Regions from separate parts of the Gorillibacterium terrae genome, predicted to be linked through region 4. Evidence: riboswitches for the same ligand, from Rfam matches in the RefSeq annotation. Region 4 holds a riboswitch; each other region holds the start of a gene.
What was found. Region 4 has a riboswitch for cyclic di-GMP ahead of ACSEXS_RS18995 (anti-repressor SinI family protein). Riboswitches for the same ligand answer to the same signal wherever they lie in the genome.
Positions count from the first base shown of each region.

Region 1: it holds a riboswitch for cyclic di-GMP, as region 4 does, so the genes downstream of both, ACSEXS_RS14020 (methyl-accepting chemotaxis protein) here and ACSEXS_RS18995 (anti-repressor SinI family protein) in region 4, are expected to answer to the same signal.
Region 2: it holds a riboswitch for cyclic di-GMP, as region 4 does, so the genes downstream of both, ACSEXS_RS01140 (chemotaxis protein CheX) here and ACSEXS_RS18995 (anti-repressor SinI family protein) in region 4, are expected to answer to the same signal.
Region 3: it holds a riboswitch for cyclic di-GMP, as region 4 does, so the genes downstream of both, ACSEXS_RS14075 (transglutaminase-like domain-containing protein) here and ACSEXS_RS18995 (anti-repressor SinI family protein) in region 4, are expected to answer to the same signal.

Region 1 covers NZ_JBPPGI010000003.1:312,005-316,685, forward strand. Annotated here, with positions in the region: gene ACSEXS_RS14000 (ATP-binding protein) at 1-1,083, shown strand, start outside; gene ACSEXS_RS14005 (NHLP leader peptide family RiPP precursor) at 1,092-1,334, opposite strand; gene ACSEXS_RS14010 (hypothetical protein) at 1,458-2,408, shown strand; gene ACSEXS_RS14015 (glutathione peroxidase) at 2,500-2,988, opposite strand; cyclic di-GMP riboswitch class I at 3,243-3,328, shown strand; gene ACSEXS_RS14020 (methyl-accepting chemotaxis protein) at 3,416-4,681, shown strand, end outside.
Region 2 covers NZ_JBPPGI010000001.1:255,456-260,136, forward strand. Annotated here, with positions in the region: gene uvsE (UV DNA damage repair endonuclease UvsE) at 1-713, shown strand, start outside; gene ACSEXS_RS01135 (inositol monophosphatase family protein) at 931-1,794, shown strand; cyclic di-GMP riboswitch class I at 2,068-2,153, shown strand; gene ACSEXS_RS01140 (chemotaxis protein CheX) at 2,234-2,689, shown strand; gene ACSEXS_RS01145 (hypothetical protein) at 2,828-3,547, shown strand; gene ACSEXS_RS01150 (glycoside hydrolase family 94 protein) at 3,649-4,681, opposite strand, start outside.
Region 3 covers NZ_JBPPGI010000003.1:327,780-332,460, forward strand. Annotated here, with positions in the region: gene ACSEXS_RS14060 (ABC transporter ATP-binding protein) at 1-769, shown strand, start outside; gene ACSEXS_RS14065 (ABC transporter permease) at 766-1,890, shown strand; gene ACSEXS_RS14070 (ABC transporter permease) at 1,893-2,846, shown strand; cyclic di-GMP riboswitch class I at 3,036-3,121, shown strand; gene ACSEXS_RS14075 (transglutaminase-like domain-containing protein) at 3,136-3,948, shown strand; gene ACSEXS_RS14080 (ABC transporter permease) at 4,244-4,681, shown strand, end outside.
Region 4 covers NZ_JBPPGI010000006.1:85,838-90,518, forward strand. Annotated here, with positions in the region: gene ACSEXS_RS18975 (hypothetical protein) at 1-130, shown strand, start outside; gene ACSEXS_RS18980 (Lrp/AsnC family transcriptional regulator) at 438-917, shown strand; gene ACSEXS_RS18985 (hypothetical protein) at 922-1,074, opposite strand; gene ald (alanine dehydrogenase) at 1,230-2,345, opposite strand; gene ACSEXS_RS18995 (anti-repressor SinI family protein) at 2,521-2,664, opposite strand; cyclic di-GMP riboswitch class I at 2,692-2,785, opposite strand; gene ACSEXS_RS19000 (cellulose binding domain-containing protein) at 3,319-4,681, shown strand, end outside.

The DNA of each region.
Region 1 (4,681 bases), on a different contig from region 4:
TTATGCGTGTTGATCAGCGGTCTTATGGATTTCTTTAAAGTTAGCGCACTTGCACACCTTTATCTGCTTTTCACAGCGCAACTGTTTGGCTTGATCATCATTGTCCAGTTTGTGCTGCTGTTGATCAGTTCCATCACTTACGTCTTCAAGGGCTTCAAGGACGCGATCATCTTCACGGTTGGCTTTATGTTGTTTGCGTTGATTGGGTTAGCTGAAATGGTGTGGTATTACGTATCGGATAATCACTATGTCATCCATTATTGGAAATGGGGCATGCTCGGATTTGTCGTTGCCTTGGTAATAATCGTCGGCAGAACGGTCGCACTCAGCTACCGTCAACTCGTCAAATATTCCAAGGAGTTGGAGCTGTTCAACAATCAGCTCCAGCGCTCCGAGAAGATGGATATCATCAGCGAACTGGCGGCTTCGGTCGCTCATGAGGTGCGCAATCCCTTGCAGGTGACAAGGGGATTTCTCCAACTGCTCGATGGAAAGTATTCTAGCGCAACCGATAAGACCTATGTCAAGTTGGCGCTCAATGAGCTTGACCGGGCGGCCAATATCATCACCGACTTTCTGACCTTCGCCAAACCCGGCATTGAGGATGAGGTTACGCTCAATCTCGCCGCCGAATTTGAACAAGTGGAAAGCATCCTTCAGCCGCTCGCCCACCTCCAGGGAGGCCGGCTCAGCATTACCATTCCGAATATACTAAATACTCGGGGGAATCCGCCCAAATTCAAGCAGGCGATCGTCAATATCGTCAAAAATAGTATTGAAGCCTTCAAAGAAGAGGGCACGGTCGAGATTACTGCCCGTTCGAGCGGCGATGATATTCTGATCAGCATCAAGGATAACGGGGAAGGCATGGGGGAAGAGGAAATCGCTCGGCTCGGAGAACCGTATTTCTCCAACAAGACCAAGGGGACGGGGCTCGGTCTTATGGTGACCTTTCGGATTATAGAGGCGATGAGAGGAACGATCCACTTTAGGAGCCAAAAAGGAAAAGGAACAGAGGCGCTGATCCGGCTTCCAAAGGCTCCGAATCCTTCCCCTGTTCCCGATGCGGATAAACGTAAGTGATACTCGAATTAAGGCCAAACGGCTTGCGGGGTTACCTTCGTTTTCATAACGGCTGCTGGGCTGGGCGGGAGGACGAGAACCATCTCGTCGGCGGATTCTTCCACTGCCTTAAGCTTCAAGTGCCCCGGAAGCGAGATGCCGAGGGCTTCTTGAATAGCGGCCTTGGGATCGGACAGCAGCTTCGTTTTAAAATCCGGATCTTTCCAAGCCCTTTGGATCACTTGCGATTGCAATGCGACTTCGGTTGACATTGGAATCACCCTTTCAACAAAATTTGGCGTTTCTTACTGAAATATAGCATGTTTTCCCTGGATAATCGAGGAAAATATTTGTAAACCAAGTAAAAATGGTTTTCTTGAGGGGGAACCGACCCTATGGATCGGATACAAGCCTTTATACCTGAGGTTCGATCTGCCTATGAAGAGAGCCGCAGGCGAATGGGAGCCTTTCCCGAGGCGCTACGCGGTCAGGGATACGCCTATCTGCACAAGGCCAATCCCACCGGGACCGAGGAAGGCGGCAAGAACCGCATCTGCTACCTGCTGCCCTATTGGCTCCGGGAGCAGTGCGGGCTGGACGAAGAAACCTGCCGGGAGATGGCGGTCGGGAATATCTTCCTCATGCTGTACTTCTTTATCCAGGACGATATCATGGATACCGCCGATCCGAACGCCTGCCGGGCTCTGCCGCTTGCCAACCTGTGCCACGGCGAGTTCCACCGGGCGTATTCTCGGCTGTTCCCGGGGGATTCCCCGTTCTGGGACCATTACCGAGCTTATATCGCCGAATGGGCCCTGAGCGTGGCGACGGAGGCGGAAGCAGACTTCTTCGCCGCCGATCCGCTGCGGCTCGCCGGCAAATCCGCTCCCCTCAAGCTGTGCAGCACGGCGGCGCTGCTGCTCGCCGACCAGGAGGAGAATATCCCCCGGGTGTCCCGCCTGGTGGAAGGGGCGCTCGTCGCCTTGCAAATGGCCGACGATTGGGCCGATTGGGCCTCTGATCTTGCCGAAGGCAGCTACAACAGCCTGCTCTCCCACTACCGCTCGGCGGCCGGATGGCCTTCGGACTCGCCGGTCCAGGAGGAGCGGGTTCGGGACTTTCTCTATATCGACGAGGGGCTGGGCACCTACAGTGCGGCAGCCGAGCGGCTCTATGAGCCGGAAGCCTACCGCGGACTGCGGCTCAGCCACTTGCAGGCCTTCCACGAATCCCTCCTCGCCAACCTGCGGGAAGGCGCTGCGGAGATCGCCGCGGCGAAGCGGCAGTTGGAACGGGGCGGGCTGCACTACTGGCTCAGCCAGGCTTCGCAGACGAAGCCGGATTAACGCGCAAAGAGACCGCTCTCCGAAAGGGGAGAACGGTCTCTTTTTGTTCGAGGTCACGGAAAGGCGAAGTGTGCAGAATCGTCCTGTAAAATCACGACCGGTCGGCAAGCAGCTTGCGGACGGAGGCCTCGATCTTGTCGGGTGTATCCTTGGGAGCGAAGCGGCGAACGACGCGGCCGTCCCGGTCGATCAGGAACTTGGTGAAGTTCCATTTGATGGTGCGCGAGCCGAACAAGCCCGGAGCCTCTTGCGTCAGGTGACGAAACAGCGGATGGGCCTCCGGACCCTTGACGTCAATCTTGGCGAACAGGGGGAAGGTTACTCCATGATTCAGCTCGCAGGCCTCGGCGATCCGGCTGTCCTCGTCCAGCTCCTGGCCAAGGAACTGCGAGCTGGGAAAACCGAGTACGGCGAAGCCGCGGTCCTTGTACTCCTGATAAAGCCGCTCCAGTCCCTTGAATTGAGGGGCAAAGCCGCACTTGGTGGCGGTATTGACGATCAGGAGCGCCTGCCCCCGGTAGGGAGCCAGCGTCGTCGTCTCGCCGCGAATCGTCTTGACCTCATACTCGTACAGGCTCATGGTTCTCGCGCCTCCATTGGGTTGGTGTATCGAACTATTTTGTTTAATTATATTGTATACAATTTATATGGAGGCGTCAACTGAAGGGCTCGTGGGACTATGGGCCCGGATACAGCAGATTGATCCCTGACGATGCAAGAGGCCATTTGTGGAAAAAATGGCAGGGGGACTAGTCGCGGAAGGAAAAACGTGGTAAGTTAGTCCATGCAGGATTATTTTCACCTTAACCGGAAGACCCAGATCGAATCTTCCAACTGAATACTCGGCAAAACTATCGAAAGGTAGTGACGCAAAGCTATAGGGACTACTTCCGTATAGGAAATGTCAGCCAGTTGCAAGCTTTTATTCCCGCAAATTGGTGAACTATGGCTATTTAAGCCCATCGTTTGCCTTTTTTATTTTATATTGCCACTGAAGGAGCTTAAACATGGGGAAATCGGGAAGTTTAGACAAGAATCTGCAAACGAGGAAGACCCGCAAGAAAACGATAGCCGGAAGGAACATGCTGCTGACCAGTCTTTATATCTTTTTGACCGGTCTCATCCTCATCTTTTACAGCTATCACCTGGAAAGTAATTTGATGATGAAGCAGCTCCGCGCCGAGTCGCAGAAGACGATGGAAGCATTCGCCAAGACCATCTCCGCCGACGACGTCGCGCAGGCCAAAGCCAATCTGGACCCGGAATCACCGATACAAAAAAAACTGACGGAACACTTCGACCAGTTGTCCGCTACCCACCCGAACATCGCTCAAGGCTATATTTTTGGAGCGGAATTGAAGAATTCCAACCAGACCTCGATGATTGCCTTCCCAACCTCGCTCCTCACCGCCTTCAAAGACGCCAACCTGAAATTGGGAGATTACTATGAGCAGCCCAAGATCCATGCCGACGGGGTTGTCTCGATGAAGAAAACCAAGCACCTCAGCTTCACCAAGATTTATAAGGATGACTTCGGCTCGTGGCTGACGGTCCTGACTCCTTATCTGGATAAACAGGGAGAGGTGTACGCTTACATCGGTATGGATGTCGACGCCAGCCTCGTCCTTGCCGGAAAGAAGGAGTTGCTGACCAAGACGACCGTGGCTTTGGCCGTGACCCTGCTGGTGGTCCTAATCCTTCAGTACCTCACCAACCGCCGCACCTTCGCTCCGGTGCAGGACCTCATGCGGGCGCTCGAGCGCTTCAGCAAGGGAGACTTCTTCGTCCGGCTGAAGGAAAGCCCCGACGAGCTGGGCCAAGTCAACGCCAGCTTTAACCGGACGGTCGAGCAGATCGGAACGCTGGTGACGACGATCAAGGGCGTGTCGATCCAATCGGCGGACCAGTCGGAGCAGCTGTTCGCCACCGTTGAGGAAGGCAGCCAGAGCACCGGCGAGATCACGGGCCACATCGAGCTGATGTCGGAACGGATCGGCCAGCAGAGTATCGCCATCGGCGAGAGCGCAACGTCGCTCGAGGAGATCGCCATGGGCGTTCAGACCATCGCCGGCAATACGGCCGAGCTGTCGGAGACCTCCACCCGAATGATGCTTCAATCGGAGAAGGGCAACCGCAACGTCGAACGGGTCATCGAGCAGATGAACTCCATCCACGATTCGGTCAAGGGCTCGGTGGAGCTGATGGAGCAGCTGCAGCGGCGCTCCGAGGAAATCGGCGAGATCGTCCAAGTGATTACTCAGATCGCCTCCCAG
Region 2 (4,681 bases), on a different contig from region 4:
GCTGGGACCCGATTCCGCGGCTTGCGGAGCCGTTTCGGGAGCTGGGCGACTACGTCATCCAGCATGGCATGCGTACGTCCTTTCACCCCGACCACTTCACGGTGCTGACGACGCCCCGCGAGGAGGTGTTGCGCACCTCGCTCGCCGATCTGGCCCATCAGGTGCGGATGCTGGAGGCCATGGGTCTGGACGAACGCTCCAAATGCAACATCCATATCGGCGGTACCTATGGCGACAAGGAGTCGGCGCTGGCCCGCTTTCACAGCCGGGTTAACGATCTTCCGGCCGCAGTGAGGCGGAGGCTGACCCTGGAGAACGACGACAAAACGTATACCGCCGAGGAAACGCTGCAGGCCGCCGAGGAGCTCGGACTGCCGATGGTACTGGACCTGCACCATCACCAGGTGAATCCCGGCTCGGGCGTCGCCGCGGAAGAGCTTTGGCCGCGCATCCGGGCGACTTGGAAGGACACCGGGATTCCGCCGAAGATCCACGTGTCGAGCCCGAAGAGCGAGAAGGATGTGCGGGCCCACGCCGATTTCGTCGAGCCGGAGCCGCTCGCCGCCTTTTTGGGGGCAATCGCCGCCGAGACGCCGCGGCTCGATATCATGATCGAGGCGAAGCAGAAGGACGAGGCGCTGTTCCGGCTGGTCGCCGATTTGGCCGGACGGGAGGAATTCCGCGAAGTCGACGGCGCTACCTTGGAACGCTGAGCGCTGAACGTTGACCGCTTATGGTCCGTTACTTCCGCTCAAGCGGCACGCTTGATCCATCCCCACCGCAGACGGTGGGGTTTTTAGCGATAGGGCCTGCAACACCCATGCCCTTTGTCACCGCTTACGATGAAATTTGGGGGAAGCTCCGGTAGTTTTTGCGAAGCAACTCTACTATACTGGGGAATAAGAGATTAACCGAAATGAGTGATGATTCATGGCTGAGCCGATTAATGTCCATTATTCCGCAAGCGGGAAGAGCTTTACCGCAGTTGCCATCAACACGGCGGCCAAGGCCGGGGAGTGGATCAAGAGCAAGCTGGGAGCCTACACCACGCTGGGTACCAAAACATCGCCGGCCGATCTGGTGACCGAAATCGATAAAGGCTCGGAGAAGCTGATCAAGAACTTGATTATGACGCATTTTCCCGAGCATTCTTTCTTGGGGGAAGAAGGAGTAGAGCCCGGTCCGCTCGCATCCGCCCAAGCGCTGGAGAGTGTGAGGGACGCCGATTACCTGTGGATCGTCGATCCCATCGACGGCACGACCAATTTCGTTCACGGCTTTCCGTTCTTCTCCGTCTCCATCGCGCTGGCCTTCAAGGGCGAGGTCATCGTCGGGGTTGTCTACGATCCTTCCCGGGATGAGCTGTTCGTCGCCGAGAAGGGCAAAGGGGCTTATCTGCGGGGCAAGCCCATCCACGTCTCCTCGGAGGCGGCGCTGGCCGAGAGCCTCCTCGCGACCGGCTTCCCGACCGATCCGGTCGCGGCCCTGCCCGTGAACATGCGCGGCCTAACGGCTGTGCTGCCGCGCGTGCGCAACATCCGCAACGGAGGCTCCGCCGCGCTGCATTTGGCCTATATCGCCGCCGGCCGGCTGAGCGGCTTCTGGGAAATCAACCTCAACGCCTGGGATCTCGCCGCAGGCTCGCTGCTCGTTCAGGAAGCCGGCGGGCGGGTAACCGATACGACGGGGCAGGAGTATCACCTTGGCGTCCGGAATATCGTCGCAACGAGCGGAGGCATCCACGGCGAACTGATCGATGTGTTGAAGCAGGCGGAAGCTACGGGAATGGAATAGCGCCTCGGGACGAACGGGGCTTATCCAAGGCAGACGGTTTTCCGTCTGTCTTTTTGGTAGGCCCTTTTTGGCATGCTGCCGGGCCTTAGGCGTCGCCTTCGGCGGCGAAGGGTCACCCTCTTAGGTCCCTCGGCTCGCAGTCCGTATTCCGAAATCCGTCCACCAGAGACATAACCGGACAGGACTTGCAGGAAACGGGAAGGAAGTCTATTGATTAATGGGTTTTTGGAAAGTATACTTAGACTAATGGCAGGACTGTGGTCCTAACAACTTGATGCGAAAAGGCAAACCTACCGAAAGGCAGGGACGCAAAGCCTCGGGCCTAAAGGACCAGTTCCTACGGCGGCCGGGTTGCCGAACAACAGTGGCATTGGACCCTACCGGGAAGACCGCTATTGCTTGGTTTCGCACGATTCCAGCGAGTGAGAGAGGCGAAAAAATGCAAGCAGCTTACATCAATCCGTTTCTGATGTCTTCCTGTACGGTAATCGAATCCTTGATCCAGGTCAAACCGACACTGGGCGAGCTCACCATCAAGCAGATCGAGATCGGCGACGATCGCGTCTGGCTGAAGATCGGCATCGTCGGGGGCATGACCGGCGAAGTGGTATTCGGGTTCCCCGAAGCCGTGGCGCTGCGAATCGCTTCAGCGATGATGGGGGGATTTTCCCTGACTGAATTTGACGAGATCAGCCGCAGCGCCATCTCCGAATTGGCCAACATGATCAGCGGCAACGCCAGCACGCTCCTCTACAACCAGGGCATCTGCGTGGATATTACTCCGCCTGCTTTCATGGAGCAGCGCTCCGGAGTGCCCGGCGGCGTGAAGGCCTTGTCCATTCCGCTCAATCTGCATTCTTACGGAGCATTTGATATTTATGTCATTACCCGCTAAGGGGAGAGAACGCCGCGAGCAAGCGGCGTTTTTTTTGTAGAAAGGGATGAACCGCGACCGATTCGCAGTCCTTCACCCGAAGATGCTTCCCGGAGAAGAGGGAGCCGCGTTTAGGCGAACCCGAAAGGCAGGAGCCTCATGAAACGACCGAGCAAACGAAAGACCGCACTCCTAATCCTATCTTCGTTGATTCTGCTGTTGGCGATTTCGCTTTACCTGAAGACGCCCCAGCCCGTCAACGCGATGTTCGCGGGTTCTTCGAGCCTGACTCCCTATGGGAACCGGGTTTACATCGACCCGAGTATTTCGCAGATGACCCGTGAGCAACTCTTGCAGGATCTCAAAGAATCCGAGGAACGGATTAAGGGATTTTACGGAGAGGTTCAAGCCGACCCGACGTTCCTGTTCGTGGAGTCGCCCAAAATGGTTAAGCGGTATGCCCAGAACTCGACGGGACAAACGTATCATCTGTACTGGGGAGATTACATTGTGGTTGGACCGAGCGGATTTAGCCAGGATGTGATCGCCCATGAAAGGATGCATTCCGAATTGAAGAAGAGGGCCAAGCTGGATCGGATTCCCGCTTGGTTTGACGAAGGCTTGGCAACGCTGGCCGATGATCGGTTTCCCGATTACAAGTCCTTCGATGCCGGTCCCCAGGACAAGCAGAAGCTTCAAGCGATTTCCAAGCGAAACGACTTTAATCGAATGAGCTCGGACAAGAGTTATCCGATTGCCCATGCGGAAGTGGGGCATTGGTTCGGAAAGGTGGGGCAAGCCGGCCTGGCCCGCCTCATCGATGGGATCAACGATGGAAAATCCTTTGACGAGCTCTTCGCGGAGATCGATGTTGAGTAGGCAGTGCAGAAGAGTTCGGCCTTGAATACAAAAAGGACCGCTTCCTCAAATGGAAGCGGTCCTTTGTCTTACCTACCGGTATGACCGGATACGGCTATCAATCAGCCCAATACGACCTCGACTTCATGCGTAGCGCCGTCGCCGACCACCGGCAGAACATTGCCTTCGATCTCGCGGCCGTCCAGCGTCATCTTGGCGACGCCCTTCGAGACGTGGTTCGGGTTGGTGATCTTGATGCGGTAGGTGTCGCCGCGGAAGACGCGGGTGATCGTGTAGCCGTCCCAAGCCTTCGGGATGCAGGGGTCGACCTTCAAGCCATCGAAGTCCGGCTTGATGCCGAGGATCGCCTGGGTGATGGCGACGAAGTTCCAGGACGCCGTGCCGGTCAGCCAGGAGTTCTTGGCTTCGCCGTGGCGGACGGCGTCGCGGCCTGCGATCATCTGCGAGTAGACATACGGCTCCATACGGTGCAGGTCGCTGATGTCCTCGCGATAGGCGGGAGCGATTCGGCTGTACACCTCGAACGCGCGGTCGCCGCGGCCGATCTCGGCTTCCGCAATCATGATCCACGGGTTGTTGTGGCAGAAGATACCGGCGTTTTCCTTATAGCCCGGCGGGTAGGACGAGATTTCGCCGAGGTTGATGTAATACTTGGAGTACGGCGGCTGCTGCAGCACGATGCCGTGCTTGGTCTCCAGCCGTTCGATGACGGAGTCGAGCGCCTTCTCGGCGTCGCCGGTCTCGACACCGATGCCCGCCATGACGCACATGCCCTGCGGCTCGATGAAGATTTGGCCTTCGGCGCATTCCTTCGAGCCGATCTTGTCGCCGTAGTGGTCATAGGCGCGAAGGAACCAGTCGCCGTCGAAGCCGTGCTTCATCGTCGTTTCCTTCATGCCCTGGATGAGCGCTTCCGCTTCCGCGGCTTCCTTCTCCAGACCGCGGCGGCGGCAGATTTCCACGTAATCCGGACCGACGAAGACGAACAGGCCGGCGATGAAGACGGATTCGGCCACTTTGCCTTCGATGTTCTCCGTCGTCTGGAACGATTCGCCCGGCGTGTTGGAGAAGCAATTCAGGTTGAGGCAGTCGTTCCAGTCGGCGCGGCCGATCAGCGGCAGCCCGTGGGGCCCA
Region 3 (4,681 bases), on a different contig from region 4:
GGGTGAGGTCGTGCTTAAGCTGGATAACCTCAACGTGCGCAACAACAAGAAGGTGCTCGCGCTCTCCGATTTCTCGCTGGAGGTCCGCGCGGGCGAGATCGTCGGTGTCGCCGGGGTCGAAGGCAACGGCCAATCGGAGCTGGTGGAAGCGATTACCGGACTTCGCAAGGCCGAATCCGGCACGATCTCCTATAACGGCAAAGACATCTCCAAGCTGAGCATCCGCGAGCGGATTTATGAGGGTATTGGCCATATCCCCGAGGATCGGCAGCGGCGCGGTCTCGTCCTGGATTATACGCTGGAAGAGAACATGGTGCTGGAGGTCTACAACAAGCAGCCGTTCGCAAAGCGCGGCATTCTCCGCCGCTCGGCGATTCGCAGCTACGCGGACAAGATTCTGAAGAGCTTCGACGTGCGTTCCGGTCAAGGGGCCGTCTCCGTCGTGCGGTCCTTATCGGGAGGCAACCAGCAGAAGGCGATCATCGGCCGCGAGATCGAGCTCGATCCGAACCTGCTGATCGCCGTCCAGCCGACCCGGGGACTCGACGTCGGTTCGATCGAATATATCCACAAGCGGCTGATCGAGCAGCGGGACAAGGGCAAGGCCGTCCTGCTCGTCTCGCTGGAGCTGGACGAAATTCTGAACGTATCCGACCGGATCGCCGTGTTGAATCACGGCCAGTTGGTCGGAGAAGTCGCCGCCGCCGAGACCAATGAGAACGAGATCGGGCTCATGATGGCCGGCGTGCAGAGGGGTGAAGGAGCATGAGAAAAGCGATAGTCTCCCTGCTGGCCATCGTGCTCGGCCTCCTGGCCGGCGCGATCCTCATGGCCGTTACCGGTCACGATCCCTTCGAGGGATACCGGTTCCTGATTTCCGGCGGGCTCAAGAACCCCGAACGCATCGGCAATACGCTGGCGACCGCTACGCCGCTGATCTTCACCGGCTTGTCGCTCGCCTTCTCCTTCCGGACCGGGCTGTTCAACATCGGGGCTCCCGGCCAGATGCTGTTCGGCGCCTTCTGCGCCACCGCCGTCGGCCTCAGCTTCGATATGCCGCGTCCCCTGCTGCTCGTGACCATGACGCTGGCCGCCTTCATCGGCGGGGCGCTGTGGGCGTTCATCCCGGGGCTGCTCAAGGCGCGGTTCAACGTGCATGAGGTTGTGTCCACGATCATGATGAACTGGATCTGCTACTGGGTCGTCTATTACGAAATCCCGGCCCACTTCAAGGGAACGTCCCTGGAGACCGAGTCGCGGCTCTTGCCGGACAAGGCGACGCTGAAGTCGCCGTTCCTCTCCGATCTGTTCAACGGATCGTATGTGAACTGGGGCCTGGTCCTGGCGATCGTCGCCGTCCTCGTCATCGGCTTCATCATCAACAAGACGACGCTCGGCTATGAGCTCAAGGCCGTCGGCTTCAACCGCGACGCCGCCGAATACGCCGGGATCGCCGTCAACCGCGGCATCATCACCTCGATGCTGATCTCGGGGGGCCTCGCGGGACTTGGCGGTCTGACCCAATTCGCCGGGAACGCTGCGAATATTCAGATCGGACTGCTGCCGTCGCAAGGCTTCGACGGCATCGCCGTGGCTCTGCTCGGCGCGAGCGCTCCCGTGGGCGTGCTGCTCTCGTCGATCTTCTTCGGCATCCTGTATTCCGGCCGCGGCTTCATGAACGCCATGACCGACATTCCGCCGGAGATCGCCGACACGATCATCGCGATCATCATCTACTTCGCGGCGACGAGCATCCTGTTCGAGAAGCTTATCGCCCGCCTGAACCGCCGCCGCGCCGATAAGGCGACCAAGCCAGGAACGCCGCCGCCACCCGATAAGCTGGAGGGACCGGCCGAAGAAGTCAAACAAGTGGGAAGGGTGGGTGAATAATCATGTGGGGAATAATTGAAAATATTTTCCCGTATGCGATTGTCTTCACCATCCCGCTGCTCATTACGGCGCTCGGCGCGCTGTTCAGCGAACGAAGCGGCGTCGTCAATATCGGCCTGGAGGGCCTGATGATCATCGGTTCCTTCGCCGGAGCCTTCACGATCAACAAGCTCCAGGCCCAATACCCCGGTGCCGCCTGGACCCTCTGGGTGGGCCTCGCGGCCGCGTTCGTCATTGGCGTTCTGTTCTCGCTCTTGCACGCGTTCGCGAGCATTAACCTAAGCGCCAATCAGGTCATCTCCGGCACGGCGATCAATATGGTGGCGAGCTCGCTTACCATCTTCCTCGCGCGGAACATTACGGGCAGCGGCAACATTCGCATCGTTCAGGCATTCAAATCGTTCGATGTGCCGTACCTGCACAAGATTCCGATCCTCGGGCCGCTGTTCTTCACGAACACGTACATGACGACCTGGTTCATCCTGCTCGTGCTGATCCTGAGCGCATTCGTCCTGTACAAGACCCGGCTCGGCCTGCGCCTGCGCTCCTGCGGCGAGCATCCGCATGCGGCGGAAGCCGCCGGCATCAGCGTCCGTCGGATGCGCTACCTGGGCGTCATGATCTCGGGCGGCTTTGCCGGCCTCGGCGGGGCGATCATCATCTCCACGTACTCCGGCGAGTTCAACGGCAGCGTAGCCGGCCTCGGCTTCCTGGCATTGGCCGCGCTGATCTTCGGCCAGTGGAAGCCGTTCGGCGTGCTCGGCGCGACCTTCTTCTTCGGCTTCGCCAGCACGGTCGCCAACGTCTCGCAGGTTATCCCGCAGTTCCAAGTGATTCCGTCGGTCATCCTGAAGGTATTCCCGTACGTGATTACGCTGCTCGCGCTCGTCTTGTTCTCCAAGTCGTCGCAAGCGCCGAAGGCTTCCGGGGAGCCGTTCGACTCCGGCAAGCGCTGAGTCGAAAGTCCTTAGAAACGAAACCGTTAATGCTCCGTATGGGCCGTTCGACCGGCTCCCTGCGGAGCATTTTTTGGTTTGAGGTGTTTCTTTTTCGATCTCTTTGTCAAACCCTGTTGCCAGTCCGGGAATATGTGATACTATGAAACTATCAATCCCGTTTTTGAGAGAAAGATAAACCGACAAGCTTCACGATAAGGGCAAACCTGCCGAAAGGCAGGGACGCAAAACTACAGGGCCTTCCCGTCTTAGACGGATGGCAGCCAGTTGCCGAAAGGGGCTTTTTTTGATGAAAAAATGGCTGCTCGCCGTCATCCTCGCCGTATTCGCCTCCGCTGTGCCGCTGAACCTGGCCGTTCCCGGTACCGCTTCGGCGGCTTCGGAGGCCTCCTGGCTCAACAAGGAGGCCGTCAACCGCGGCCTCATCGCGATCCGCTATGACGTCAAGACCGGAACGAAGACGAAGCTGATGATCGCCAAGCAGGGAGCGGTCTACACCTACACGCTGACCGGCTCGGGACAAGCCTTCCCTCTGCAGCTCGGCAACGGCGATTATGAGGTTTCGCTGCTGGAGCAGGCCGACGGAACCAAGTACCGGCTGGTCAAGAAGGATACGGTTCGCGTCAAGCTCGACGATGCCCAGGCGGTGTTTCTGAATTCCGTTCAGAACGTCCGCTGGCAGCCGAACGGCCAAGCGTCCAAGCTGGCCGCCGAGCTGACCCAGGGGGCCAAGACCGAGGAAGCCAAGGCGAAGGCCATTTATAGCTATATCATCAAGAAAATCAAGTACGACAACGCCCTCGCCGCTTCCGTCGGAACGGAATACCTGCCGAATCCGGAGCAGACCCTGAACACCGGCAAGGGCATTTGCTACGATTACGCGTCGCTCTATGCGGCCATGCTGCGCAGCCAGGGAATTCCGGCCAAGCTGGTCATGGGAACAAGCGCCTATGTGAAGCAGTACCACGCTTGGAACGAGGTCTATCTGAACGGCGAATGGGTGACTGTGGATACGACGGTAGACGCCGGCAAAAGCAGCGCATCCGCGGGCAAGGACTTCGCCAAGGCGGCGGACAAATACAAGATGAGCAAAGTGTATTAAGCGGCAGAAGAGCCGAACCGGCTATCGTCAATGTCAATCGGCTGCATGCTGGTCAAGCCGAGGGCGGAACTTGAGGCAACCCTTAACGGGGGAGGCTTGGGTTCCGCCTTTTTTGCGTTATTCGGCCGCAGGGTGCGCCTTCCGAGGTGCGAAAACGGTTCGATCGGCTGCGAAAACGGTCCGATAGCCGATAACCGTTCTCCCTCAACCGGTGCCCGTCTTCTCACCCGGAGGCGGGCGATCACAAGGTAAAATGATAGCGTTAACATTTTCCGAGGGGATGGGAGAACTTACTATGGAGCTGCCAACGGATGGGGCGGTGCAGCCGGCGATGCCGGCGCAACGGACGCGGCCAAAGCTCGCGAACAAATACAAACTGTTCCTGATGGCCCTGCCTTTTCTGGCGATTACGTTCATCTTCTATTACCTGCCGATCAGCGGCTGGATCTATGCCTTCTATGACTACATTCCCGGCATTCCGCTCAAGGACACGCCGTATGTCGGGATGCAGTGGTTCAAGTCCATCGTCGCCAATCCGACCCAGACGGCGGAAGTGCTGCGCGTGCTGAAGAACACGGTCGCGATGAGCTTTCTCGGCCTGGTTACCTCGGTATTTCCGGTGGTCTTCGCCATCCTGTTGACCGAGATCCGCACCGGCTGGTACCGCAAGCTGGTGCAAACGCTGACGACCATTCCGAACTTCATCAGTTGGATTCTCGTCTACGCGCTCGCA
Region 4 (4,681 bases):
AGAAGTCTGCGAGAGCGCAGAGGAAACGGAAGAGGCAGTGGAAGAATTGGAAGCGGTTGCGGAAGAAGAACCCGGTGAACGGGAAGCAGCCGCGGCGGAAGCCGAAGCGGAAGCCGTCCAGGCCGACTAGTCTTCTCCTGCCTTTCCTCTTGCTCGTCCCACCCCAATCCCCAAAAGGACTGCGACCGGCACAAAACCGGAAGCTGTCCTTTTTTGACGTTGAAGGCCGTTTGCTTTTCCTTCGGCAACCCCATATGATAGGAATCATAACATTGAAAAGAAATATGAATCGTTTGCCCCAAACTCATCAAAAATACCATCATCGTCCAAAATAACCATTGCGATCGCTGGTGGAGCAGGGTATATTAGTTCATAAAGTAGGATTTTCACCAAAACGGACGTCGATTTGTAAGAGATGAAGAGAAGGAGACAGGAGAATGAACAAATCCCAACATGACTCTGATGTGTTCGCGATCGATGAAATTGACCGAAAAATCATCGTCTCCCTCTATAGAAATGGAAGAATATCTTACACCGATTTGGCAAGGGAGATTGGCTTGTCCCGCGTCTCCGTCCAATCCCGCATCAATCTGCTGATGGAGGAGGGGGTCATCGAGCGCTTTACCGCCGTGATCAATCCGGAGAAAATCGGCATCGGCGTCTCCGCGTTCTTCTATGTGGAGACGGAGCCCCATCTTCTGCTGGAGGTCGCCGACCGGTTGAAGGACGACCCGTTCGTGACCAGCCTGTATCATATGACAGGCCCGAGCAAACTGCATGTGCAGGGGCTTTTCCGCGACGGACGGGAGATGGAGGAGTTTCTCAACGAAAAGCTCTATACCCTTCCCGGAGTCACCCACGTGGACTGCCAGGTTATGCTGAAAAGCTACAAAACTCCGACCGGCATTCGTCTGTAGATCCTTAATGCTTCGCCTCAGCCTGAAGTTCCGCCAGCTTCTCCAGCTTGGCGGTTATTTCCTTTTGCCAGCCTTTATCCCCGAGGCGGATCGCCAAGTTCAGCAGATCCAAATAGTCATCCAGCGACAGACGGGTGCGCAGCCGTTTGGCTCTCATCGGTTATCATGCTCCTTCTTGCAGGTAGTCGTATTCGGTGCCAGGTTCGGCAAGAAGCCCTTCGATTCATGATAATGATTATCATTATCATGAAGTCTTCATCTTTATTATGCCTCCCTCTTACATAAAATGCAAATCAAAAAAAGGGACTGCCGCTACTGCAGCAATCCCGCTACCTCCGTATGCGAATAGCCGTGCGCCGCCGCAACCGCCGGGTGAGCCACCTGCCCGGCCGCCACATTGATGCCCCGGGCGATGGCCGCATTCTCCCGGGCCGCCTGTTTGAACCCCTTCCCGGCGATCTGCAGGCCGTATTCCAGCGTCGCATTGGTAAGAGCGATGGTCGACGTCCGCGGCACCGCCCCGGGCATGTTGGCTACCGAGTAATGCAGTACGCCGTGCTTGACATAGGTCGGCTGATCGTGGGTCGTAATCCGGTCGACGGTCTCGATCGAGCCTCCCTGATCGATCGCCACGTCGACGATGACCGAGCCGGGCTCCATCGCCGCCACCGCATCCTTGCGGACGATCCGGGGCGCCCTCGCCCCCGGCACAAGCACCGCGCCGATCAGCAAATCGGCGGTTCTGACCGCCTCCTCCAGAACGGTCCGTCCCGAGGCGATCGTCCGGATCCGACCCCGGAACAGATCGTCGAGCTGACGGAGCCGATCCAGGCTTTTGTCGAGCACGGTCACCTCCGCTCCCAGGCCGACCGCCATGGCCGCCGCCTGCGTTCCGACGACTCCGCCGCCGACGATGACGACCCGGCCCGGAGCCACCCCGGGAATACCGCCGAGGAGGACGCCTTTGCCGCCGTGGGCTTTTTCCAGGAAATGCGCGCCGATCTGCACCGCCATCCGCCCGGCCACTTCGCTCATGGGTATCAAGAGCGGCAAGCTGCCGTCTTCCCGTTGAATCGTCTCGTAGGCGATCGCGGTGACGCCCGATTGGACGAGAGCCTCGGTCAACTGCTTCTCCGGAGCGAGGTGCAGATAGGTATACAGAATCTGCCCCGACCGAAAGCGGCCGAATTCCTCGGGAAGCGGCTCCTTCACCTTGACGACCATCTCCGCCTCCCACGCTTCTTCCGCCGTGGCGACAATGCTCGCTCCCGCCCGCGCATACTCTTCGTCGGCAAAACCGGCGCCGGTGCCGGCACCGCGTTCCACAAGCACTTCATGGCCCGCTTCGCGGTAAGCTGCGGCTGCGGCGGGAGTCAGCCCGACCCGGTTCTCATTGTTCTTGATTTCCTTGGGAACTCCGATTTGCATAGACTTCCTCCTCCACCGAATTCATAATCCAATTATATCCTATATCTATACTATATACCTTTCCCTCCCATAAAAAGAGACCGCCCCTCCTCTGCCTATTGCAAGGAGAAACAGTCCTAAGGACGAATACGGTACGGATTATGTATGGAAAATTCGGAACGAAGCGGCGGCAAGGTTACAGGGCTATGGGCATCCGGTTGGCACGGCGCAGGAATTCTCTGACTTCTTCGTAGGGAATCCCCATTTTGTATGCCTCATGAATCAGTTCGATCCATTCCTGGTCAAAATCATCGGCGTTAGCTTGGATGGGCTGGTTCATTGTACATCCCTCCGCGAGTTCCGATCTCCAGGCAGTCCAGCCGTCTTAGTCGCTTAGGATCGAGACCGTAGACCTGTGACTTTGCGTCCCTGCTTTTCAGTCAGGTTTGCCTTTTGCTGACCCTCGGTTGATTTTCAAATACATCATATCATTTTTTTGCAAGGATGTTTGTCACAAAATGGCGGTAAAAACAACAAATTCTATAAATCTTTTTTTATGGAGGTATTGCTTTTTGCTTTCATTCTCCATGCCTCATCCCCTTTCTGGGTCTTTTTTCGTTAAGCCCCTCCGACTAATGGTAGATTAATCCTTACTTACCCCAGGCATTTCGCCTCTAAACGGGAATTGGAAATTATTTTTGAAGACTTTGCCGATTCTATGGAAATCTATGGTTTACAAAATAGGGAAGTGTTGCTAATATGAGGAATGAAAGCGTTATCGGTAACCTGTTTGCGAAAAGGAATCCGACCTTTGTCCAGTGAACATTCATGAATGCGCTTACGGCTCGGCGATTCCTTTCTCCTGCCTCGATCCCGGCAACGCTTCGTTCCCAACTCCGACTAAGGAGGGATGTCCGCTCGTTAAACGCAAGTCCGGCTGTCGAGGTCAGCTCAGATGGGAACCGCACCGATTATATCCCAAGGAGGAGAAATCATGAACCGCAAGAAGATTCGCAAATCCGGAGGCTTGCTGCTGCTTGCGGCCGCGCTGATCGGCGGCTCGTTTGCCGTAACCGCCCCTTCGGTCCAGGCGGCGCCAAGCGAAGCTTATACCTGGAAGAACGTCAATACCGGAGCCGGTGGCGGCTTCATTCCGGGCATCATCTTCAACGAATCGGAAAAGGATCTGATCTATGCCCGCACCGACATAGGCGGGGCCTACCGCTGGAATAAAGCCGACAACAGCTGGATTCAGCTGACGAACTGGGTGGGCTGGGACGATTGGAACAAGAACGGCATCGACGCGCTGGCGACCGATCCCGTCGACCCCAACCGCCTGTACCTGCTGGCCGGGATGTACACGAACGCCTGGGACCCGAACAACGGGTCGGTGCTCATCTCGACCGACCGGGGGAATACGTTTACTTCGTCTCCCCTGCCGTTCAAGGTAGGCGGCAATATGCCCGGCCGCTCGATGGGCGAACGGCTGGTGATTGACCCGAACAAGAACAGCATCCTGTACCTGGGCGCCCGCAGCGGCAACGGCCTGTGGAAGAGCACCAACTACGGGCAGACCTGGAGCAAGGTGACGAGCTTCCCCAATCCGGGCACCTACATTCCCGTGCCCGGCGATTCTTACCAGGGCGATATCATGGGCATCTCCTGGATCGCCTTCGACAAGGCGAGCGGCACCGCCGGCAGCGCCAGCCAAGTGATCTATGTGGGCGTCGGCGATATGACCAACAACATCTTCCGCAGCAAGGACGGCGGTGCCACCTGGGAAGCCGTTCCGGGACAGCCGACCGGTTTTCTGCCGCAGCACGGCGTGTTGGCCTCGAATGGAATGCTGTACGTGGACTACAGCAATGAGGTCGGTCCTTACACGGGCAGCAAGGGACAGGTCTGGAAGCTCAATACCGCCACAGGCGCCTGGACCAACATCAGCCCGGTCGATTCGGAGAGCTCCGACGACTGGTTCGGCTACGGCGGCCTCACCGTGGACAAGCAGCACCCCAACACCCTCATGGTTGCCTCGATGAACGCCTGGTGGCCGGATGAGAAGATCTTCCGCAGCACCGACGGCGGGGCGACGTGGACGGCCATATGGGATTGGAACGGCTATCCGTCCCGGTCGTTCCGCTATACGCAGGATATCTCGGCCGCTCCCTGGCTCGACTTTGCGAACAACCCTTCCCCTCCCGAAGTCACTCCGAAGCTCGGCTGGATGATCGGCGATCTGGAGATCGACCCGTTCAATTCCGACCGAATGATGTACGGAACGGGAGCGACGCTCTATGGAACCAACAACCTCACGGCTTGGGACAGCGGCGGCAAGATCAATCTGTCCGTGATGGCCA